DNA from 2 places in the Methyloversatilis sp. RAC08 genome. Region 1 is predicted to be linked to the other one. Evidence: predicted binding sites of a transcription regulator. Region 1 holds the regulator's gene; the other holds the start of a gene.

The links. Region 1 encodes sigma-54, which starts transcription at its own class of promoters, with help from an activator protein. Its sites were predicted from a motif close to TGGCACNNTTCCTGCT; they were not measured.
Region 2: the regulator sigma-54 is predicted to act here: its motif matches at 2,845-2,860, upstream of flgB (flagellar basal body rod protein FlgB).

Annotation. Positions count from the first base shown of each region.
Region 1 covers NZ_CP016448.1:1,716,969-1,728,895, reverse strand. The annotation lists gene thiL (thiamine-phosphate kinase) at 1-656, shown strand, start outside; gene BSY238_RS08010 (phosphatidylglycerophosphatase A family protein) at 715-1,161, shown strand; gene BSY238_RS08005 (CinA family protein) at 1,161-1,655, shown strand; gene recA (recombinase RecA) at 1,712-2,743, shown strand; gene recX (recombination regulator RecX) at 2,740-3,183, shown strand; gene lptB (LPS export ABC transporter ATP-binding protein) at 3,176-3,916, shown strand; gene BSY238_RS07985 (RNA polymerase factor sigma-54) at 3,937-5,373, shown strand; gene hpf (ribosome hibernation-promoting factor, HPF/YfiA family) at 5,437-5,757, shown strand; gene ptsN (PTS IIA-like nitrogen regulatory protein PtsN) at 5,878-6,366, shown strand; gene hprK (HPr(Ser) kinase/phosphatase) at 6,335-7,270, shown strand; gene BSY238_RS07965 (PsiF family protein) at 7,374-7,700, shown strand; gene BSY238_RS07960 (hypothetical protein) at 7,842-8,528, shown strand; gene BSY238_RS07955 (hypothetical protein) at 8,627-9,442, shown strand; gene BSY238_RS07950 (serine/threonine-protein kinase) at 9,468-11,831, shown strand; gene BSY238_RS07945 (adenylate/guanylate cyclase domain-containing protein) at 11,853-11,927, opposite strand, start outside.
Region 2 covers NZ_CP016448.1:809,568-821,494, reverse strand. The annotation lists gene BSY238_RS03725 (flagellar motor protein MotB) at 16-840, shown strand; gene BSY238_RS03720 (flagella synthesis protein FlgN) at 905-1,399, opposite strand; gene flgM (flagellar biosynthesis anti-sigma factor FlgM) at 1,399-1,713, opposite strand; gene flgA (flagellar basal body P-ring formation chaperone FlgA) at 1,873-2,565, opposite strand; gene flgB (flagellar basal body rod protein FlgB) at 2,875-3,282, shown strand; gene flgC (flagellar basal body rod protein FlgC) at 3,303-3,704, shown strand; gene BSY238_RS03695 (flagellar hook assembly protein FlgD) at 3,715-4,434, shown strand; gene flgE (flagellar hook protein FlgE) at 4,449-5,666, shown strand; gene flgF (flagellar basal-body rod protein FlgF) at 5,686-6,426, shown strand; gene flgG (flagellar basal-body rod protein FlgG) at 6,442-7,224, shown strand; gene BSY238_RS03675 (flagellar basal body L-ring protein FlgH) at 7,258-7,956, shown strand; gene BSY238_RS03670 (flagellar basal body P-ring protein FlgI) at 8,070-9,167, shown strand; gene flgJ (flagellar assembly peptidoglycan hydrolase FlgJ) at 9,167-10,150, shown strand; gene BSY238_RS03660 (hypothetical protein) at 10,185-10,682, opposite strand; gene flgK (flagellar hook-associated protein FlgK) at 10,771-11,927, shown strand, end outside.

The DNA of each region.
Region 1 (11,927 bases):
TCTTCGATTGCGCATATATATATGGCGTCGACCTGATTGGCGGCGACACGACGCGCGGCCCGCTGACGCTGTGCGTGACGGCATTCGGCGAAGTGGCGACCGGCAAGGCGCTGCGCCGAAGCGGAGCGCACGTCGGCGATGATATCTGGGTGTCCGGTCAGCCGGGCCGGGCCGCGCTGGGGCTGGCCGACGCGCTCGGCCGCCTGCGCCTGAAGAATGCGTGTCGCGACGAATGCATCGCGGCGCTGGAAAAGCCGCTGCCGCAGGTGGCGCTCGGACGCGCCCTGCACGACCTTGCAGGCGCGGCGATCGACGTATCCGACGGACTGCTGGCCGATCTGGGTCATATTGCCGCGGCCAGCGGCCTGCATGCAGTGGTCGAAGACGCAGCTTTGCCCTGGCCCGCGCTGCGCGCCGCCTGCGATGACGAGGCCACCGTTCGTCGCGCCTTGCTGGCCGGCGGCGACGACTATGAATTGCTGTTCTGCGCGCCGCGCAGTGCGCACGATGCGTTGCGCCGGCTGTCAGACAGCATGTCGCTGCCGCTCACCCGCATCGGCGCGATGCGTGCCGGCGGTGCCGGTGATGTCAGCCTGGTCGATGCGCAGGGTTGCGAACTGCCGGTCGCGCACCGCGGCTACGACCACTTTTCCTGAAGCGATGATCAAGACCTCCGTTCCGCCCGGCTTCGGTTTCCTTGCCCATCCGGCCCACATGCTGGCTTGCGGCTTCGGCAGCGGTCTGGTGCCGTTCGCGTCCGGCACCTGGGGCACGCTGGCGGCCTGGCCGCTGTATCTGCTGATCAAGCCGTCGTTTTCCGACGCGGCCTTCGGCATTTTCCTGCTGATCGCCGTCATCATCGGTTCGCTGGCCTGCCAGCGCACCGGGCGCGACCTCGGCGTGCCCGACCACGGCGCCATCGTGTGGGACGAAATCGTCGCCTTCTGGCTCGTGCTGTGGGTGACGCCGCCCGATTTCTTCTGGCAGCTTGCGGCCTTCCTCGCGTTCCGCCTGTTCGACATATTCAAGCCGCCACCGGCGCGCTGGGTCGATATCCACATGAAGAACGGCTTCGGTGTCATGCTGGACGACCTGATTGCGGCCCTGTTCGCCATGGTGTCGCTGGCGCTGGGCAAGCTGCTGCTGGAGCGTTTTGCATGATGGACGAGGAATTCGCTGCGTTGTCGGCCGCGGTGGGCGCAGCGTGTGTCGCGTCAGGGCATGTCGTCGTTGCGGCTGAATCGTGCACCGGGGGCTGGGTGGCAGAAGTGCTGACCGCCACCGCCGGCAGCTCGGGCTGGTTTGACTGCGGTTTGGTGACCTACTCGAACGCCGCCAAGCAGCGCCTGCTCGATGTGCCGGTCGAATTGCTGGCCGCGCACGGCGCAGTCAGCGAGCCGGTCGCGCTGGCCATGGCGCGCGGTGCGCTGGCCCGGTCGGCCGCAACGGTCGCGCTGTCGGTCACCGGCATTGCCGGTCCGGGCGGTGCGACACCGGGCAAGCCGGTCGGCACGGTGTGCTTCGGCTGGGCCGTGAAGGGTGGCGTCGAGCGCAGCGAAACGCGTCATTTCGATGGCGACCGCGAAACCGTGCGCCGCCTATCCGTACGTCATACACTGACTGTGCTGCTGGCTTTGCTGGCAGCGCAGACCTGAAAGCACGTGGCAAGAACTGTGCCATAATCGACCGAAAGCAAACGAAAGGATTCCGCATGGACGACAGCAAGGCCAAGGCGCTCGCGGCAGCGCTGGCACAGATTGAGAAGCAGTTCGGCAAGGGCTCGATCATGCGCATGAGCGACGGCCAGCTCGAAAACGACATCCAGGCCGTATCGACCGGTTCGCTGGGACTGGACATCGCGCTCGGAATCGGCGGCCTGCCGCGCGGTCGGGTGGTCGAAATCTACGGTCCGGAATCATCCGGCAAGACCACGCTGACGCTGCAGGTCATCGCCGAAATGCAGAAGATCGGCGGCACGGCGGCCTTCATCGACGCCGAACACGCACTCGACGTGCAGTACGCCGGCAAGCTTGGCGTAAATGTCAGCGACCTGCTGATTTCCCAGCCCGACACCGGCGAGCAGGCACTGGAAATCGTCGACATGCTGGTGCGTTCCGGCGGTGTGGACGTGATCGTCATCGACTCGGTCGCCGCGCTGACGCCGAAGGCCGAAATCGAGGGCGAAATGGGCGATTCGTTGCCCGGCCTGCAGGCCCGCCTGATGAGTCAGGCGCTGCGCAAGCTGACGGCGAGCATCAAGCGCACCAACACGATGGTCATCTTCATCAACCAGATCCGCATGAAGATCGGCGTCATGTTCGGCAATCCGGAAACCACCACCGGCGGCAATGCGCTGAAGTTCTATGCCTCGGTCCGCCTCGACATCCGCCGCATCGGCGCGATCAAGAAGGGCGAAGAGGTGATCGGCTCGGAAACCCGCGTCAAGGTGGTGAAGAACAAGGTTGCGCCGCCGTTCAAGCAGACCGAATTCGACATCCTGTACGGCGAGGGCATTTCGCGCGAAGGCGAAATCATCGAGCTGGGCGTGCTGCACAAATTCGTAGAAAAGTCGGGCGCCTGGTATTCCTACGGCACCGAGCGCATCGGCCAGGGCAAGGACAACGTGCGCGAGTTCCTGCGCGCCAATCCGGTCATGGCACGCGAGATCGAGAACAAGGTGCGCGTGGCCTGCGGCATGCCTGAAATGGGCGTCGTTGTGGCAGGACGGGAAGAGGCTGCGTGAGCGCAAGCCTGCGCGAGAAGGCCCTGCGCCTGCTCGCGCGGCGTGATCACAGTCGCGCTGAACTGGTGCGAAAACTGTCGGAGGACGGCAACCATGACGATATCGCAGCGCTGCTGACGCGTTTCGAGGAATGTGGCCTCGTTTCGGATGCACGTTTTGCGGAACAATTCGTGTCGTCACGTGCAACGCGCTTCGGTGCGCGTCGCCTGCAGCACGAACTGAAACTCCGTGGTGTGCCGGAAGATGACGCGGGTGCCGCGCTGGCCGCACTGGAACAGGATGAAACCGTCCGTGCACGTGCCGTATGGGCGCGCCGGTTCGATGCCGCACCGCAGGATGCGAAGGCCTGGGCACGGCAGGCGAGATTTCTTCAATCACGCGGTTTTTCCGCCGATAGCATACGCAAGGTACTGCGCGAACAACCCGACCAAGATGACTGAAAACCGGAGTGCCAGCCGGCTCAAGGTTGAGCGGCTGCGCAAGAAATACAAATCGCGCCCGGTCGTGAAGGATGTGTCCTTCGAGGTTGGCAGCGGCGAAGTGATCGGTCTGCTGGGCCCGAACGGTGCCGGCAAGACGACCTGTTTCTACATGATCGTCGGCCTGGTCACGGCCGACGGCGGCGAGATCCACCTTGATGGCGAGCGGCTGACGCACCTGCCGATACACCGGCGGGCGCACCAGGGCTTGTCCTATCTGCCGCAGGAGAACTCGGTATTCCGCAAGCTGGACGTCGAGGAGAACATCCTCGCCATCCTGGAACTGAACGAGAAGGATGCGCGGGTGCGAGCACAGCGGCTGGAAGAATTGCTGGCCGAACTGGGCATTGCCCACCTGCGCAAGAGTGCGGCCGTGGCGCTGTCGGGCGGCGAGCGGCGGCGTGTCGAGATCGCCCGCGCACTGGCCACGTCGCCGCGCTTCATCCTGCTCGACGAACCGTTCGCCGGTGTGGACCCGATTGCGGTGATCGACATCCAGAAAACCATCCGCTTCCTGAAGGAACGCGGCATCGGCGTTCTGATCACCGACCACAATGTGCGGGAAACGCTGGGCATCTGTGACCGGGCTTACATCATCAACGAAGGCGAGGTGCTGGCGAGCGGCCGGCCGGACGAAATCGTGTATAACGAAAGTGTCAGGAAGGTCTATCTGGGCGAGCATTTCCGCCTGTAGCCCGCCGAAATTTGCACACCATGAAGCAGTCGCTGCAACTCAAACTTTCCCAGCATCTTGCGCTGACACCGCAGCTGCAACAGTCGATCCGGCTATTGCAGCTGTCGACCATCGAATTCAATCAGGAAATCGAACGTTTCCTCGATGAGAACCCGATGCTCGAGCGTGACGAGCCGGATGCCACCGCCAGCTTCCAGCCGCCGCCCGAAAGCGTTGCCGAGGTGCGCGATGCGCCGCAGGAAAGCACCCAGGCCAGCGCCGACGAACGTGCCCCCGAGGGTACGGGCAGCGCCGACATGGACGAGTGGTCGGGCGAAGGCGGCAACTACGGTACGCGCAGCGGCGGCGACGATGACGATGGCGACTACCAGGACGTGCAGGCGGCCGGTACCTCGCTGAGGGACCACCTGTGCGGCCAGCTCGCCCTGTCGCAGATGAGCGAGCGCGACCGCTATCTGATCCGCCTGCTGATCGAAGCGCTTGACGATGACGGCTACCTGAACCAGGGCCTGGACGAACTGGTCGAGCTGCTGCCGGAAGAGGCCGACATCGACCTCGACGACCTGTCGATCGCGCTGCGCCAGTTGCAGAACTTCGACCCGCCCGGCGTGGCGGCGCGCGACCCGCGCGAATGCCTGCTGATGCAGCTCAACTTCCTGGCGACCGACGAAGTATCGACGCTTGCACGCGTCATCATCGATCAGCACATCGATCTGCTGGCTGCGCGTGATTTCGCCAAGATCCGGCGTGCGGTCGGCTGCGATGAAGAACTGCTGCGCGCCGCACAGAACCTGATCCGTTCGCTCAACCCCCGTCCGGGTGCCCAGTTCGCGCCGATCGATGCGCGCTACATCGTGCCCGACGTCGTGGTGCGCAAGGTGCGCGGCCAATGGACGGCGCTGCTCAATCCGGATGCCATGCCGCGTCTGCGGATCAACCGGCTGTATGCGGAAATCCTGCAGGGCCAGCGCGGCAGCGGTCTGTCCGGCCAGCTGCAGGAGGCCAAGTGGCTGATCAAGAATGTCCAGCAGCGCTTCGACACCATCCTGCGTGTCTCTCAGGCCATCGTCGAGCGCCAGCGCCAGTTCTTCGAATTCGGTGAGGTTGCGATGCGGCCGCTGACGCTGCGCGAGATCGCGGAGACGCTGGAACTGCATGAATCCACCATTTCTCGGGTGACGTCGCAGAAGTACATGGCGACGACACGCGGCCTGTTCGAACTGAAATATTTTTTCGGCAGCCATGTGGCAACCGAAAGCGGCGGGGCCTGCTCAGCCACCGCAATCCGCGCACTCATCCGCCAGTTGGTGGGTGCCGAGGATGCCAAGCGTCCGTTGTCGGACTCGCGCATCGCGGAAATACTGGGTCAGCAGGGCATCGTGGTTGCGCGGCGCACCATCGCCAAATACCGTGAATCGCTCAACATCCCGCCGGTCAGCGTGCGCAAGGCGATCTAGCGCGTTCAATGACGAACGCCCGGACCGTCCCGCATATTCCGTCCCGCAACGACAGGAGGCAGCATGAACCTCACCATCACCGGCCATCATCTTGAAGTGACGCAGCCGATCCGCGACTACATCGAGTCCAAGCTCGAACGCGTGATCCGCCATTTCGACCACGTAACAAGCGTTTCCGTGATTCTGACTGTCGAAAAGCTGCGACAGAAGGCGGAAGTCACTCTGCACGTGCGAGGCCGCGACATCTTCGTCGAAGCGGAAAGCGAAGACATGTATGCCACCCTCGACAACCTGATGGACAAACTCGATCGTCAGGTGCTCAAACACAAGGAAAAATCGAACGAGCACACGCGCGAGTCGGTCAAGCACCAAGCGGCAGAATGACACGATTGCCATCTGTCACGAGCGTATAATCCGACGTCTTGTTGCAGTGCAATCAACTTCACGGCGCGGTTTCCGATATCCGGTAATCGCGCCCGCCGCGTGTTCGGAGTAGCCCCTGACATGACGCTCATCGCCAAGCTGTTGCCCGTTTCGAATGTCTGTATCGGCCTTGAGGCCAGCAGCAAGAAACGTGTGTTCGAACAGGCCGGCCTGCTGTTCGAGAACCATCAGGGTATTGCCCGCAGCCAGGTGTTCGACAGCCTGTTCGCACGGGAAAAGCTCGGCTCCACCGGACTCGGTCAGGGCGTGGCGATTCCGCACGGCCGCATCAAGGGTCTGAAGGAAGCCATCGGCGGGTTTGTGCGGCTGGATACGCCGGTCGCCTTCGATGCGCCGGACGGCCGACCGGTCAATCTGCTGTTCGTGCTGCTGGTGCCCGAGCAGGCAACCGAGCTGCATCTGCAGATATTGTCCGAGCTGGCACAAATGTTTGCAGACAAGGCGTTCCGCGAACAGCTGCTTCAGGCAGCAGACGCCGCTGCCATCCACGCTCTATTCACCACCTGGCAACCGGTGCATGCGGAAGCTCAGCGTCGCGCGGCTGTTTGAGGACAATCGCGACCGTCTTCGCCTGCAGTGGCAGTGCGGCGACGGCAACACACTGATCGTTGCCGATCAGATCGGCCTGTCGCCCGCCGATCTCGTCGGGCATCTCAATACCATTCACACCCGGCGCATCCAGGTCATCGGCGTGCCGGAAATCCTGTGGGTTGAAAACGTCAGTCCGCGCAAGGTCGAGGACATCGTGGGTTCGCTGCTGGAAGCCCATCCGCCGGCCTTCATCGTCGCCGACGGCGCCCAGCCGCCGGCCGCCATACGCGCCGGCTGTGCGGAGCACGGCATTCCGCTGATCACCACGCAACGCAGTGCGGCATCGGTCATCGACCAGGTGCGCGCCTACCTCGCGCGCGAACTGGCCGACCAGACCACGCTGCACGGCGTATCGATGGATGTGCTTGGCATGGGCGTGCTGATCACCGGTGATTCGGGTGTCGGCAAGAGCGAACTTGCGCTCGAACTGATTTCGCGCGGGCACGGGCTGGTTGCCGACGACTGCGTGGAAATCTCGCGCATCGCGCCGACCGTACTCGAGGGGCGCTGCCCCGAATTGCTGAAGGACTTTCTCGAAGTTCGCGGGCTGGGCGTGCTGAATATCCGGACGGTATTCGGTGAAACTGCCTGTCGGCGCAAGATGAAGCTGCAGCTCGTCGTGCATCTGCAGAAGCAGGTAACCGGTCTGCCTGAAGCCACGCGCATGCCGCTCGACAACGAGGTCATGGACATCCTCGGCGTGAAGATACGCAAGGTTGTCATACCGGTGGCGGCCGGACGCAATCTGGCCGTGCTGGTCGAGGCGGCCGTACGCGTCACGATTCTCCGTTTCCGCGGCATCGACTCCACACTCGAATTCGTAGAACGTCAGCGCCGCGCGCTTGGCGGCGACGAGGGCTGAAACAGAACTTCCCTGTTCGATGACATGCGAATATCATGCGAATCGACTGGCGCCTGTCAGTCGATTCGCATGTTCATTCATTGTTGTCGTGAGGAGGTACATCATGTCCGCATACCGCTTGTCCTCGACGCTGACTGTCCTGTCAGCAGCCTTTCTGCTCGTCTCGCCGAGCGCCGCCATCGCCGGGCCGCAGCAGGAGAAGATGAAAGCCTGCAATGCCGAAGCGAAGGAGAAGGCGCTCAAGGGCGATGAACGTCGCAGCTTCATGAGCGGCTGCCTGTCGTCGGGTTCTGCCGCAAAACAGACGCTGACGGCCGACGAAGCGGGTGCGCTGAAGGACCGCAAGAAGCAGTGCCGCACCGAAGCCACCGAAAAGGCGCTCAAGGGCGAAGAAAGAAAGTCCTTCATAGCGGAATGCGTCAAGGCCTGACCTTGATGTTGCCGGTGTCGCATCCACGGCACCGGCCGATGTGGCTTATGCAACAACCCGACATGAATCGTGCCGCAAGGCGAGCAGCGACGCGATGCCCTTTTGCTATAGTCAAGCGGTGTTCGACTGTCGGGGTACGTCGTGCTGCGCTATTGCAACAAGGGCATCCGGCTGCTGTGTGGCGTGACGCTCCTTGCAGCCGCGTCGATGGCTGCGGCATTCAGTTTTTCCGAAGAGGCGGAGAAGGACGCGCGGGCTGAAGAAGAACGCCGCGCCACCTCGCACACGGCGCTGTCCCTCCCCGCAGGCTGTCTCGCCGAGCTGAAGCGAAAGAAGATCATGATCGTCATGGGCGAGCGCACCGGCGAAGGCATCAGCGCCAGCCAGGCCCGCTACAGCCCGCATTTCAATTCGATCAACAAGCGCCTGCTCAGGCAGGGCATCCGCACCTATTCCCAGCAGGAAATCACGGCCCACATCGCTCAGGCCGAAGTTGACGCCTACTTCCGCAACGATCCGGACGCCGCACTGGCGGCTTCGAAGAAGATGGGCGCCCAGCTCGTCCTGCGTGGCACGATCGCGTCGCGCTCGATGCTGAATCCGGTAGTACGCATTCCCGAGGTCTACGTGACGATCGCCTTCGCGCTCATGAAGCCTGACGGCACGCTGCTGTCCGATGCCCAGGCGTCGGCCGAGTCGTATTCGGGCAGCGACACGCTGGCCATGGCCGGCACGCTGGTGGAAGAAAAGGCAGATGGCGTGGTGAGCACGCTGCTGGGCGGTTACTGCGCGCATGCGGCATCGACCGCCGGCAACAAACGAAGATAGGCAGTTCGCACCAGGGCAACGGCCGGCAGGCCAGGGCACTTCCAGTCGGCGCAGAACCGGCATGAAATCGATCGGGATGACCAAATGAAAGGGATGTCATGACTATCAACCACGGGATGTTGCGCCACAGGGTGGCACTTGCAGTCGCACTGGCATGCATCGGGGCGCCGGCTTTCGCACAGCCGACGTTCGAGAGCGCTTCGCCGACGGCCGGCACCAGCACTTCCGACAAGGCCAACGAAAGCGCCGACAAGGCGATGTACAAGGCTGTCGAGTACAGCAACAAGAACAAGAAGGGGCCGACCGTCATCGTCGTGCCGGGCGAGATCAAGAGCAACAATGCCACCTTCACGCAGAAGTTCGCCTCCAACAACATTGCCGACTTCGGCGAACTCGAGCTGTCGCAGGCCAATTTCAAGGTGCTGGAGCGGTCCGATCTCGGCCCGCTGCTGGGCGAGTTCCAGTTGGCATACTCGATGGGCGACCCGGACTCGGCACGCAAGATGCTGCAGAAGGGCAAGCTGAAGACGACCAAGTACGTCGTGAAATTCGACATCCTGAAAGCGGAGCAGGTCGCTGCCGCGAAGGAAGGCATCAGCGGACGGGCGATCGGCAACATCATCGGCATCCTCGGCGGCAGCCGCGGCAGCTACGCCGCCGGCGAAGCGGTCGGATCGGTCGAGACCGCCGCTGCCGCCGGCGTGTGGATCATCGGCATGCGCTACAAGATCATCGACGCAAACACCACCGAACAGCTTGCGCAGGGCTATACCGAAGAGAAGATGGAAGTCGGCGCCAAGGGCACCTCCATCCTCGGTGTGTCGAGCAGCCAGGAAGGCGGCATCACGCTGGACGGCATGGTGCAGCGACTGGTGCAGAAATCGGTCTGGGAAATCGACTCGAAGTACAAGTAAGCATCCTGCTGCCGGAGCACACGCCGTGAGCCTTCCAGCCAGACTGGGCAAGTACGACATCCTGCGCGAGCTCGGTCAGGGTGCGATGGGCATCGTCTATGAAGGGCGCGACCCGGTCATCGACCGACGGGTCGCCATCAAGACGCTCAAGCGCGAGCAGCTGGAGCGCAGCGAAGCCGACGAGGTGATCGCACGCTTCAAGCGCGAGGCGCAGGCGGCCGGACGGCTCAACCACCCGAACGTCGTCGCCATCTACGAGTATGGCGAAGCCGACGACGGCACCGCCTTCATCGCGATGGAGTTCGTGCAGGGCCGCGAACTGAAGGATCTGTTCGAAGCCGACGAGCGCATTCCGCTACCCATGGTCGGACGCCTCATGGGGCAGCTGCTCGATGCACTGGGACACGCCCACCGCCACGGCGTCACCCATCGCGACATCAAGCCGGCGAACATCATCCTGCTGGCCGACAACACGGTGAAGGTGGCTGACTTCGGTGTCGCGCGGATCGAATCGTCGAATCTGACCCAGACCGGCACGGTCATCGGCACGCCTTCCTACATGTCGCCCGAGCAGTTCATGGGGCAGACGGTCGACGGGCGCAGCGACCTGTTTTCCGCCGGTGTCGTGCTGTATCAGCTGCTGACCGGCGAAAAGCCCTTCACCGGCGCGCTGACCACCATCATGCACAAGGTGCTGAAGGAAGATCCGACCTGGCCGTCGGTGCTCAATGTGCATGTCAACGCGCGACTCGACGCCGTGGTGCGCAAGGCGCTTGCCAAACGCCCGGACGACCGCTTTCAGGATGCAGCAGCATTTCGCGCCGCGCTCGATGCCGCGCTGCTTGCGTCCGCCGACGATGACGCCACCGTCGTGACCCTGTCGGGCGACGATGACGCCACGCTCGTGACGCAGGCGGATGCGACGCTTGCTACGCCAACGCCAACGCCGGTCGATCGGGCGCCGGCCGTCGACTCGCCGCCCCGCGCCCATCCCGTCAATACGCCCGCGCGCCGCGGACCGCTGCCCTTCGCGATCGCTGCGGCAGCGCTGGTCGCCGTGAGCGCAGGGGTCTGGTTCGCATTGCAACCGACAGCCGACGCACCGGCGCCGCCCGTCGCCGTCGAAGTCGCCCCGCCAGCGGCAGCGCCCGCTGCGCTGGTGCCGGCACCGTCCGCGGTACCGGAACGTGCGCTCGACCCTGGCGTCACCGTCATCAGCGCGATCGGTCTGGCCGATCCGAGCGACCCGCGCTTCGCCAATGACCAGGCGGCACTGGCAGGTGCGCTGCGCGACGACGCGCGCCGCCAGATACTTGAAAAGGCGGTCGCCCTGTTCGTCGATCCGAAGTCGGTGAACAGCCATTACGCACTGCTGCAGGACAAGCTGCTGGGTCGCAGCGGTGATTTCATCCAAGCGGTGCTCGAAGAGGCGCCGCCCGAACTGGGCAAGGACGGTCTGATGGCGGGAGCCGTGCGCGCCGCAGTGCGCGTGCGTCAGGTGCAGAAGTCGCTGAACCAGATGTCGGAAGACGAGCGGGTCGACTTCATCCGCAACAATGGCGACCCGAAGATTTCGGTCGCCGTGGCATCGCGCTGGGCCGACGGTGACCCGTCCGCACCGGCGCAGCGTTCACCGCTGGCCGAGAACATGTTGAAGCAGCATGTGCAGGGTTTCGGCTTCCGCACCTGGAATGACGACGCTGGAAGCCAGCAGGCGGCTGACTTCAGCATCGACGGCGAAGTGCGCTTCAAGCGCCTGAGCGCCACGCTGGCAGCGTCCGGGCTGACGATAGAAAAGGTCGTGCTGACTTCCTGGACCGTCCGCTGCACCGACCGCAAGACCGGCGAAGAGGTGTATCTGAACACCGAAATTCCCGAAGGCGCGAGCTGGGGGTCGGAAGAAAAGGCGCTGGCCGACATCGGAAAGCGGGTCGGCGAGCAGTTCAGCCGCGATTTCTTCCTGAGCCACTTTCACTTCGCCGGCCGCAAGGTCAGGCTGGATATCGCCGGACTGCCGGGTCAGGACACCACACAGGCGCTGTTGCGCGAAATCGCGTCGATGCGGGCGGTGCTCGGTACCGAAGTGCTGCGCATGGATGGAGCGGGTGCTGCGCTGAATGCCGACATGTCGGGCGGGCTGGCCGATACCAGCCAGAACGTGCAGGCTGGCATCCTGCTGCCACTGTCGCGCAAGCTCGGCCGCAACTGCCTGCGCGTCGTGTCGAGCAGCCCGGAGGCGGTGGCGCTGGAATTCGAGGCGGCGTGCCGGGAGCCGTCGGTGCTCGCGCGGCTGGAAACGCTGCCTCCGGCTGCGCTGATGGACGCGGCACCGGCTCGGCGCGAGGCGGTGGTGCGCGATCCGGAGCTGCTGAAGCGGATCAGTATCTGACGGCGCCCGGCGGCACGCCGGTCAGCCCAGCACCTCGAACTGCATCAGGTCGATGCCCTGTTCCATCGCGCTGTGGCCGAAGCCGATGGTGCCGTG
Region 2 (11,927 bases), 910 kb from region 1:
GTGCGCAGGCGGACCGTGAGGAAGCGTCGCTATGTACCCGATTCGGACGAGAACCACGACCGGTGGCTCATTTCGTATGCGGATCTGGTGACCCTGCTGTTTGCATTTTTCGTCGTCATGTACGCAATTTCGCAGGTCAATGACGGCAAGTACCGGACGCTGAGCCAATCTCTTAACAGCGCCTTTGCGGCGCGCGAGGGGGTGCGGCTGATCGAACTGCCGGCCACCGACCAGAGTGCACGCATGCAGATCGAAATCGATGAACTACGTGCCCATCGCGCGGCGCAGAAAGAGCAGGAGCGGCGCGAGCGGGCGGACAAGGCGGCGAAAGACATCCAGCAGGCGTTGTCCGCACTGACCCGTGAAGGGCAGGCCAGTGTCACCCAGGGCGCCCTGGGCATCACGGTGGATCTCGACTCGAAATTCCTCTTCGGCCCGGGTGAAAGCGTGCTCGAGCCGGCTGCGCAGGACATCATCGGCGCGATCGCGCGCGTTCTGCTCTACACCGATTTCCCGCTGGTGATCGAAGGCCACACCGACAATGTCCCGGCCGGCGGCAGGCTGGGTTCCAACTGGGAACTGTCGGCGGTTCGTGCGGGCGCCGTGACGCGGGTATTTGCCGACGAGGGCATCCTGACGACCCGGCTGACCGCCGCCGGTCTGGCCGACCAGCGGCCATTGGCCGACAACGCGACCGAAGAAGGCCGGGCGAAGAACCGCCGGGTGTCTATCCGCATCGAAACATACTCGACCGAGCGCGTCACCGTGCCGGGTCAGCAGCCATCCGGGCCGGCCGACGTACCCGATGGCAGTCTGGGATCGAGCTTCCCGAAGCTGTAGCCAGAACGCAAACGCCAAAGCCCGCGGGCTATCGCCGCAGGCGCAATCAATACCGCGGGAAAAATCAGGCGCTACCGAGCGAACGGCTGGTGCTGCGCGCCATCGACTGGCCGTCCGGCCCGTAGGTTGATGCCTGTTCCGAAGCCGACATCAGCACCGCCAGCGCCTGCTGGCTGGACTTCATCTGCGCGCGGATGAGCACGCCGTTGGCCTGATTGAGGTCGTGGGCTTCCCGGGCAAGCGCGATAAGTTCCTTGAAGGGCTGCCTGCACGCAGCCCAGTCGGGAGCGCTCTGGAACAGCGCTTCAATGTCGTCACGCCCCGGCTTGCTGCCGGCGCGGGCCAGCAGCGCGGTCCGTGCGTCCCCCAGTTGCGCCAGGCGTCCGTACGCTTCGGATTTGCGGGCGGCCAGCACGGCGAGCGTATCCACTTCGCCTGCTTCGAGTGCGCGGCGTTCGGCGTGCAAATGACCGAGTGCGGTGCGCAGGGTCACCGCTTCCTCGGTCATCAGTGCGGCCAACCTCGCTGCCGTCTGGGCAGCCGGCTCGGTTGCGGCCATCAGGCTGCCGGGCGTGTGTTCAGCATCTGACGCACGCTCTCGATCAGGCTGTCGGCCACGCGGTCAGCGTTGACCTTGAAGCGGCCGTCCGCGATGGCCTGCTTGATCTCGTCGACGCGTGCGCTGTCGACCACCGGCACATTGGCGACCGACGCTTCAAGTTCGCGCAGTCTCGAGGACGTGCCCGAAATGTCGACCTGCGCGCCAGGTGCGGCGGCAGATGAAGTTGCAGCCGTCGAGCTGTTCGCCGAACTGCTTTTGGTAGCCGAAGTTGCCGTCGGTGCAAGCGGTTTTCCAGTTCCGTCGATTTTCACGATGAACCCTTTCATAAGACGTTCGACTCGTATTACGACGGCACCGCTACAAAACTTTAGGACTTTTTGTAGGGAGCCGTCCTACACGGCGGCAGGCTCATGAATATACCAAGCGGCGGGGCCGGTGGCGACCGACCTGTTGGTGTCAGCCGGATTGACTCAATAGACAACCTCCACCTGACCGCCCGGGCGGGCGACGCCGCTGACGACCTGGCCGCGCCCGGTGCGCACCTGCACCATCTGGCCCTGCTGTGCGCTGGCCAGTGCGCGGCCGTCGTGACTGATCGCAAATCCGTTGCCGCGCGCGAACAGTTTCACCTGCTGGCCCTGCTGGACAGCGACCGGAGCGCGCAGCCAGTCTGCGCGCAGCGGCTGGCCTGCGCCAATGGCGGCATTGACCGTCTGACCGATCACCTGCTGCGGATCACTGACCATATTGGGTGGCAGTTCGGTCAGCTCGCCGCGCATGAAGCCGAAATCGCCATCGGCAATGATCTGGCCGCGACCGAGCGCGCGCGCAGCGACCAGATAGTCGCCGCTGACCTTGACTCGCGCCGGCACGTAGATTGTCCAGCTGGCGCCGGCGATACAGCGCACACCGACCTGCACGCGACCCCAGGCGCGGCTGCCGGTCGGCAGGAATGCCTCGTGTGCGGCGCAGCTTTCAAGTGCCAGCCGCGCGTCGACCTGCCCCACCTCGAAACTGGCCTGACCCGGCAACCCGGCCGTCTGCTGCTGCAGGAAGTCGTCCACCGCACGCCGAAGCTGTTCGCTGCCCGGCGCCACCGGCGGCGCGGCCAGCGCCGCGCTGCACAGTGCAATACATGAGGGGATCAGCAGACGACGGATCATGGCAGGCTCCTTGGCAAGGTTTTCATTGCACCACCGGAGCCCGCGCCGTGATGGCACAAATAGGGCGGAAAGCACGGCGCTGTTCCGGCTTGAAGGCCGGTAGTTGCCGCATTCCGTACTTGCCGGCCCGCAAACCCTCTCGGGCATTGGGTTTGCGGTGAATCACACAGCCCGGAAGCGGCAAGGTTTGCCGCTTCCGGGCGGCAGATAGCGTTGAAAGGCGGGGCACCAACCGTCCTTTTTTGCCGATCCAGACCGGCAATCGGGCCATAGAGTGGCTGGCACGATAGCTGCAATGGGATACCCATCATGCCGAACCCTCTCGACAAACTGCTCGACCTCCCGCAAGCCGCCCTCGGCGTGCGGGCAACCCGCCAGCAAACGCTGGCCGCCAACATCGCCAACGCCGATACACCGCACTACAAGGCGCGCGATGTCGACTTTCGTGGCGCGCTGGAAGCCGCGATGGGCGGACGACTCGGCGGCCCGGTCGAGCTTGCGCGCACGTCGGCGCGGCATATCGAAGCCAAGGGTGACGCATCGATGGATGCGTCGATGAAGTACCGCACCGAAACGCAGTCCAGCCTCGACGGCAACACGGTGGACATGGACGTCGAGCGCGCTGCCTTTGCCGAGAACACCGTGCAGTACGAGGCGCTGCTCACCTTCATCAACGGTCGCCTGCGCACGATGCAGAACGCCATACAAGGCCAGTAAGGAGACCGATCATGGGAAACATGTTCAACGTATTCGGCATCGCAGGGTCGGCGCTCACGGCTCAGTCAGTGCGCCTGAACACAGTGTCCAGCAACCTGGCCAATGCGGATTCGGTGACCTCGGCCAATGGCCAGCCCTATCGAGCCAAGCAGGTGGTGTTCGAAGTGCGTCCGATCAGCGAAGGCGGTGAGGCCAATGGCGTGCGCGTGACGCAGATCGTCGAAAGCGCAGCGCCGTTGCGCACCACCTACGACCCGACCAATCCGGCGGCGAACAAGGAGGGTTATGTACAGATGCCCAACGTCAATGTGGTGGAAGAGATGGTGAACATGATTTCCGCCTCCCGCTCGTATCAGACCAATGCGGAAATGATGAATACCGCGAAGCAGCTGATGCTCAAGACCCTCTCCATCGGACAGTAAGGGAATCGTCATGGCAGTCAATTCAACAGGCAACACCTCGGCGGCAGATATCTACAGCTCGCTGAACACGACGCAGACCAAGGCGACTTCGGAAATCGACAAGGCGCAGAACCGCTTCCTGATGCTGCTGACCACGCAGCTCAAGATGCAGGATCCGCTCAATCCGATGGACAACGCACAGGTCACCTCTCAGCTGGCGCAGATCAGCACGGTGGATGGCATCACGAAGCTGAACAAGACACTCGAAACCTTGAGCGACAGTTCCGTGACCAGTCAGCAAGCGCTTGAGACGCTTACCTCCAATGCGCTCGAATCACAGCAATTCCAGGCGGCGTCGCTGATCGGTCGCGCGGTACTGGTGGAAGGCAACGATCTGAAGCTGTTCGATGGAAAGTCGATGGGCGCTATCGAACTCGCCGCTGATGCAGCGAAGGTGACGGTCAGCATCAAGAACAGCAATGGCGTCGTGGTCAAGGAACTGGAACTTGACGATCTGAAGGCAGGCATTGCGCAATTTCATTGGGATGGAACGGACAGGGCAGGGGTTCCGGTCGCTGCTGACGGCAAGTACTCGTTTTCAGTCAAGGCCATCAACGGAAAAGACAATGTTGTCACCACGCCACTTCATCTCGCTGTGGTCAACAACGTGCAGCGCATCGGGAACAACACGCAACTTGATCTGAAGGATCAGGGCGTGGTGTCCATCAACAACATCAAACAGATCTTTTGATCGGGAGTTGAATCATGGCCTTCCAGCAAGGACTTTCCGGACTGAACATTGCGTCCAAAGCACTCGATGCCATCAGCAACAACGTGGCGAACTCGACCACCGTAGGCTTCAAGCAATCCACTGCCCAGTTCTCTGACCTGTATGCCTCGACCCTCGGTGGTGGCGGCCAGTCGCAGATCGGTATCGGCGCCACGGTCAATGGCGTTGCCCAGCAGTTCAGTCAGGGCAACATCACCGTGACGAGCAATCCGCTTGATCTTGCGATCAACGGCGACGGCTTTTTCCGCATGAGCGACAACGGTTCCGTGCTTTACACGCGCAACGGTCAGTTCTCGGTGGACAAGAACGGCTACATCGTGAATGCCTCGGGCTACCGGCTGACCGGTTACGGCACGGATGCCGACGACAACATCGTCGTGACGGCGCCGATCGATCTGCGCATCGACACCGCATTGAGTGGCGGCGAGCCGCGCTCCACGGAAGAAGCCGATCTGGCGGTCAACCTTGATTCGCGCCTGGTTCCGCCCGTCCCATTGCCAGCATTTGACCCGATCAACACTAACAGCTTTTCCTACTCGACCTCATTGACGGCCTACGATTCACTCGGCAATTCCCACATCATGTCGCTCTACTTCGTCAAGACAGCGGCGAATGCGTGGAATTTGCACACCGCGCTTGACGGCGGCACGGCCACCGGACCAACCGCCTTGGCGTTCAACTCCAACGGCGGTCTGACAGCCCCGGCGACGATAGCACTGTCGTTTCCTGTCACCACCGGTGCAACCAGCCCCCTGGCCTTCGACCTAGACCTGACCGGTTCGACCCAGTTCGGCTCCGCCTTTAGCGTGAACGCAGTAGCGCAGGACGGCTTCGCCTCCGGTCGCCTGTCCGGCATCAGCGTATCGCCGGAAGGCGTGCTGCAGGGGCGCTACACCAACGGCCAGTCGCGCAATCTGGGCCAGGTCGTCATGGCGACCTTCCAGAACCCGGATGGCATGACACAGCTGGGCAGCAATGCATGGGCTGAAACATCCTTCTCCGGTCCGCCGGCTGTCGGCACGCCGGGCACCGGCAACCGCGGCGGCCTGCAGCCGGCGGCAGTGGAAGACTCGAACGTGGATCTGACGGCCGAACTGGTGAACATGATCACGCAGCAGCGCGCCTACCAGGCCAATGCGCAGTCGATCAAGACGCAGGACCAGATCATGCAGACCCTGGTCAACCTGCGCTGACCGCCACTGAGGAACCGCCATGGACCGCCTGATCTATACCGCGATGAGCGGCGCCAAATGGACGCTGGAGCGCCAGGCGTCTGTCGCGCAGAATCTCGCGAACGCGTCGAGTACCGGCTATCGCGCCGAAGAGCACCGGCTGCGCGCCGTGCCGGTGCAGACCGAAGCGTTCGCGTCGCGAGCCTTCGTGGTGGATGCCAGCGTCAAGAACGATTTCACGCCCGGTCCGCTGCAGCAGACCGGCGGCGCCTACGACGTGGCCATCAAGGGCAGTGGCTGGTTCGCCCTGGCCATGCCTGATGGCACCGAGGCCTATACGCGCAACGGTCATCTGCAGATCAGCCCGACCGGGGTGCTGCAGAACCACAACGGGATCCCGGTGCAGGGCGAAACCGGCCCGATCACCGTGCCGCCGGATACCGAGGTCACCATCGGCGCCGACGGCACCCTGTCGGCCGTACAGCGCACCGGTGGCGTCAATCAGGTCAATCAGATCGGCCGGCTCAAGCTGGTCGATCCGCCCGAGAACACGATCAAGCGTGGTGATGACGGCCTTTTCCGCGTCACCACGCCGGGCGCGGTTCCGCAGGCACAGAACGTGCGTGTTGCCGGTGGCTTTCTCGAAGGCAGCAATGTGAATGTGGTGGATCAGGTGGTGGCGATGATTTCGCTGTCGCGCCAGTTCGAAATGCAGACGCGCATGCTCACCACGGCAGAGCGCGATGACCAGGCGGCGACCCAGCTGCTGTCCAACCGATAACCGGAGAATACGACCATGATCCGCTCGCTGTGGATAGCCCGCACCGGCATGGATGCACATCAGACCCAGCTCGATGTCATCACCAACAACCTCGCCAATGTCAGCACCAACGGTTTCAAGCGCGCGCGCGCCGTGTTCGAGGACCTGCTTTATCAGACGATGCGCCAGCCCGGCGCGCTGAACACGCAGCAGAACACCATTCCTTCCGGCCTGCAGATCGGCACCGGCGTGCGCCCGGTGGCGACCCAGCGCATCCAGACCCAGGGCAATCTGCAGCAGACCAGCAATTCGCTCGATGTCGCCGTGCAGGGCGAGGGCTTCTTCCAGATCCAGATGCCGGACGGCACGCTGGCCTATACCCGTGACGGGTCGTTCCAGAAGGATGCGCAGGGCGTGATGGTCACGTCGAGCGGTTTTCCGGTGCAGCCGCAGGTCACCATTCCGCCGGATACGGTATCGCTGACCATCGGGCGTGACGGTGTGGTCAGCGCATTGCAGGCCGGCCAGGCCGCGCCGACCCAGATCGGTCAGTTGCAGCTGGCCACCTTCGTCAATACCGGCGGCCTGCAGAGCGTCGGGGAAAATCTCTATGTCGAAACCGCATCGAGCGGCACGCCGACGCCCAACACACCGGGCACCAATGGCGCCGGCCTGCTGAATCAGGGCTTCGTCGAAACGTCGAACGTCAATGTGGTCGAGGAACTGGTGCAGATGATCCAGACCCAGCGGGCATACGAAATCAATTCGCGCGCCATCCAGACCTCGGACGAAATGCTGGCCCGGCTGACCCAGCTCTGATCGGTCGCGCCAATGACCCGTGGAGAATCATTCATGAACAACGAACGCATCCAGCAGATTGCCCGCGCCGCCGGTTTTGTCACCGTGCTGCTGGTTGCGATGATGCTGGCCGGCTGCGTCAATACGCCGCCCACCGCAGTGCTTCAGCCGATGACCGCGCGGCCTGCGCCCAAACCGGACTTCGTGCAGAACGCCGGTGCGATTTTCCAGCCGACCGGCGGCGCGCGTCCATTGTTCGAGGATCGCCGTGCGCGCTACGTCGGCGATACGCTGGTCATCAACATCAGCGAACGTACCCAGGCGGCGAAGAAGTCGGCCAGTACGGCAGATCGCACGCAGGATATCGAAATGGGTGTGCCGACCATTGCCGGGCTGCCGGGCAAGAGCCTGCAGGGCGCCACGGTGGCCGCCAACAGCGCCAACGCCTTCTCCGGCAAGGGTGCGTCGTCAGCCGACAACAATTTCACCGGCACCATCACGGTGACGGTGATCGAAGTGCTGCCGAACGGCAATCTGGTCGTGTCCGGCGAAAAGCAGGTTGCGATCAATCAGGGCAACGAATTCATCCGCTTCTCGGGCGTCGTCAATTCGACCCAGATTTCCGGTGCGAATACTGTTCAGTCGACCCAGGTGGCCGATGCGCGCATCGAGTACCGAGCCAATGGCTACATCGACGAAGCGCAGGTGATGGGGTGGCTGGCACGCTTCTTCCTCACCTTCATGCCGCTCTGAAGCGACGTGCGAGACGCGGTTTTTGCCGTCTTTTCCGGCCATCGAATGCGGCATGTGCAACGTATAAAGATCCATCACGCTGCCCAGAAAGCACGCCCGGAGGGCGAACTGCCATGAAACGGATAACGATTCTTCTACTGCTTGCATTGCTTTCGGTTGCGCCTGCGCACGCCGAGCGGATCAAGGACCTCGCGACGCTGGCCGGTGTTCGCAACAACCAGTTGATCGGCTACGGCCTGGTCGTGGGTCTGGATGGTTCGGGCGACCAGACCACCCAGACCCCGTTCACCGTGCAGAGCGTGATCAACATGCTGGGCAATCTGGGCGTGACGCTGCCACCCGGCCAGAACCTGCAGCTGAAGAACGTGGCGGCCGTGATGGTCACCGCCAACCTGCCGCCCTTTGCGCGGCAGGGACAGGCGCTCGATATCACCGTATCGTCGATGGGCAATGCAAAAAGCCTGCGCGGCGGCACGCTGGTGATGACACCGCTCAAGGGAGCCGACGGTCAGGTTTATGGCATGGCCCAGGGTAATGTCGTGGTCGGTGGCGTCGGTGCCTCAGCGGGCGGCGCTTCGGTCACCGTCAATCATCTTTCGGTCGGCCGCATCGCCGGCGGGGCGACGGTCGAACGTGCGGTGCCGACCAGCGTCGGCGAGGGTGGGTTTGTCGAACTCGAGACCAACACGACCGATTTCGGTACGGCCCAGCGCATGGTCGACGCGATCAACAAGGCCATGCTGCCCGGCACTGCGGTGGCCGCCGATGCCCGGCGCATCCGCGTGCGCGCCCCGCTCGACCCGGGCGAACGCGTGGCCTTCATGAGCCAGCTGGAAAACATCGATGTCACGCCGGCGCAGCAGGCGGCCAAGGTGGTCGTCAATTCGCGTACCGGTTCGGTGGTGATGAATCAGGCCGTGACGCTCGATACCTGTGCGGTCGCGCACGGCAACCTTACGGTCACGGTCACCGCCGAGCCGGTGATCAGCCAGCCCGGTCCCCTGTCGGGCGGCCAGACCGTGGTGGCCGAACGCAACCAGATCGACATCCAGCAGGAAGGCAGTGCGCTGATCAATGTGAAGAAGGGCGCCAACCTGTCCGAGGTGGTGCGTGCGCTGAATGCGCTGGGCGCCAACCCGCAGGACCTGATCATCATCCTGCAGGCGATGAAGGCGGCTGGCGCGCTGCGCGCCGAACTGGAAGTGATCTGATGGAAAACAGCGGCCTCACTTCGCTGGCGGCCGATGTGCGCGGGCTGGACGTGCTGCGACGCGCGTCGCGCGACAACTCGCCGGAGGCGTTGAAGGCGGCGGCCAAGCAGTTCGAAGCCATGTTCCTGCAGGTGGTGATCAAGTCGATGCGCGAGGCGTCACCCGGCGACGAACTGTTCGGCGGGCAGGAAAGCAAGATGTACCAGGACATGCTCGACCAGCAGTGGGCCCAGGTCATGAGCGAAGGTGGAGGCACCGGGTTGGCGAAGGTGCTCGAGCGGCAGCTGTCCGCCAACGCGCGCAGCGCCGACACGTCGATGCCGATCGATCTCAAGCCGCTGTCCGACGCGGCGCAGTTTTCCGGCATCGCGATGATGCCGCCGACGGCAATCTCTGCCGTGCGCAGGCAAACTTTGCATGGCGGTGGCGGTGGCGGTGCTGCAACACCGGCTGAATCCGTTCTGGCCGGTCTGGCTGCCGAACAGCCACCGGTCAGCAGTCCGAATGTGCCGGCGCATGCTCGGAGTTTTGTCGAACGCGTGTGGCCGGCCGCGCTGTCGGCCAGTCGCGCAACCGGTATTCCGGCCCAGTTCCTGGTTGCCCAGGCTGCACTGGAGACCGGCTGGGGACGCGCCGAACTGACGGCCGCCGATGGTGCATCCAGTCACAATCTTTTCAATATCAAGGCCGGCAGCACCTGGCAGGGCCCGACGGTGAAGGTGTCGGCGAGCGAGTTCGTCGATGGCCGATGGACCCGCGAGGACAGCGCCTTCCGCCGCTACGGCTCCTATGAGGAGAGCTTTGCCGACTACGCCAGGCTGCTGATCGAACAGCCGCGTTACGCGCGGGTGGTCGGCGCGCAGGACGCCGGCAGCTTCGCGCGCGGCCTGCAGCAGTCGGGCTATGCGACCGATCCCATGTATGGCGCCAAGCTGGAGCGCATCATCAACGGCCCGCTGCTGCGTTCGGCGCTGGCTGAATGAGTCATTGACCGAGTGCGCAACTCGGGGCAGTCATTCAAGGAAGTAGCTCAAGGCAGCGTCTCCGGATGAGATCGGCCTGACCGTCTGCGCCCGCTTCGCGTAGCACGCAGACGCACACATCGATGGCTGTGTGCAACGTGGCTTCGTCGGTCACGGCACGCAACGCGGGCTTGATCCGTGCCGTGTCGCCGCGCAGGGCGCGCTCCATGGCTTCCAGCAGATACAGGCGGGCAATGGCCAGCGAGCGCCGCGGTGGCGTGCCTCGACCGGTGTCCCGACCGTCAAGCGTGACCAATCCGAGTTCGAGCAGTGTCGCGGCAGCGGCAAGCAGACGAGGGCCCTCTGCGGCAGGTCGGCCGAGGGCGGCAAACAGGGCGGCAAAGTCATGCCGCCCATCCACCACAATCAGCAGAACGCGGGCCAGCGAGTCGAGCCGGTCACTGCGCCGGACCATTTCCGCGCGCCCGGCCATTGTCTTGGAAGGCACGTCAGTGCTGCGTATGCGGTCGATTGTCCCGGTCATCAGATGCATTGTTGCAGGCCTGTATGACGGAAATAAAAAAAGCTGGCAAAGGTTTTGCTTAGATGGGTCGTAAGCACTCTTAACGAGACGACACATCATGGGAACGCAGCTCTACAACATCGGGATCACCGGATTGAACGCCGCACAGGCGGGGCTGATCACGACCGGTCACAACATTTCGAACGCGGCGACGCCCGGTTTCACCCGGCAGCAGGTAGTACTCGGCACCAACGATCCGCAGCTGACCGGCAGCGGCTTCCTCGGTCAGGGCGCACGGATCGAAACGGTGCGGCGCATCTACAGCCAGTTCCTGACCGCCCAGGTGATGGAGGCCAAGACCCAGAGTGCGGAATACGGTGCCTACGCCGACCAGATCGCTGCGCTCGACAACCTGCTGGCCGACCCGCAAGCAGGCCTGTCGCCGGCGATGTCCGACTTCTTCGATGCCCTGCAGAGCGTGTCGGCATCGCCCACCTCGCTGGCGTCACGCCAGTCGGCGATTTCGGCGGCGCAGTCGATGACGGCCCGCTTCAATACGCTGGATGCGCGGCTCGAACAGATCCGCACCGGCCTCAATGGCGAAATCTCCGGTTCGGTGGGAGAGATCAACCAGCTCGCGTCGCAGATCGCCCGCTACAACGACCAGATCGCGGTCGCCGAGTCGACCACCGGTGCCAACCGGCTCGCCAACGACATGCTCGATGCGCGCGAGCGTCTGATCACCGAACTGAACGAACTGGTTCGCGTGACCCAGTTGCAGCAGAGCGACGGCTCGATCAACCTGTTCATCGGCAACGGGCAGCCCGTGGTGGTCGGTGGCAGCGCCTTCAGCATGAGCGCATCGCCTTCGGTCGAGGACGCCAGTCGCACCGAAGTCACCTATACCGCGCCTGGCGGCGCCGTGCTGCGTCTGCAGGAAGACACCATCACCGGCGGCAAGCTCGGCGGCCTGCTTGCCTTCCGCCGCGAAACGCTGGACGAGGCGCAGAACGCACTCGGCCGGATCGCCATCGGCGTGGCCGAACAGTTCAATTCGCAGCATGCCCTCGGGCAGGATCTCAATGGCGCGCTGGGTACCAACGTGTTCAACGTTCTCGTGGGCAGTGCGCTGCCGGCGAACACCAACAGCACGGTAGCCGCGGCACTGGTGAACGTGACAATCAGCAATTCTTCGGACCTCACCACCAGCGACTATCGTCTGAATTTCGACGGCGCGGCCTACACGCTCACCCGTCTGTCGGACAATCAGAGTTG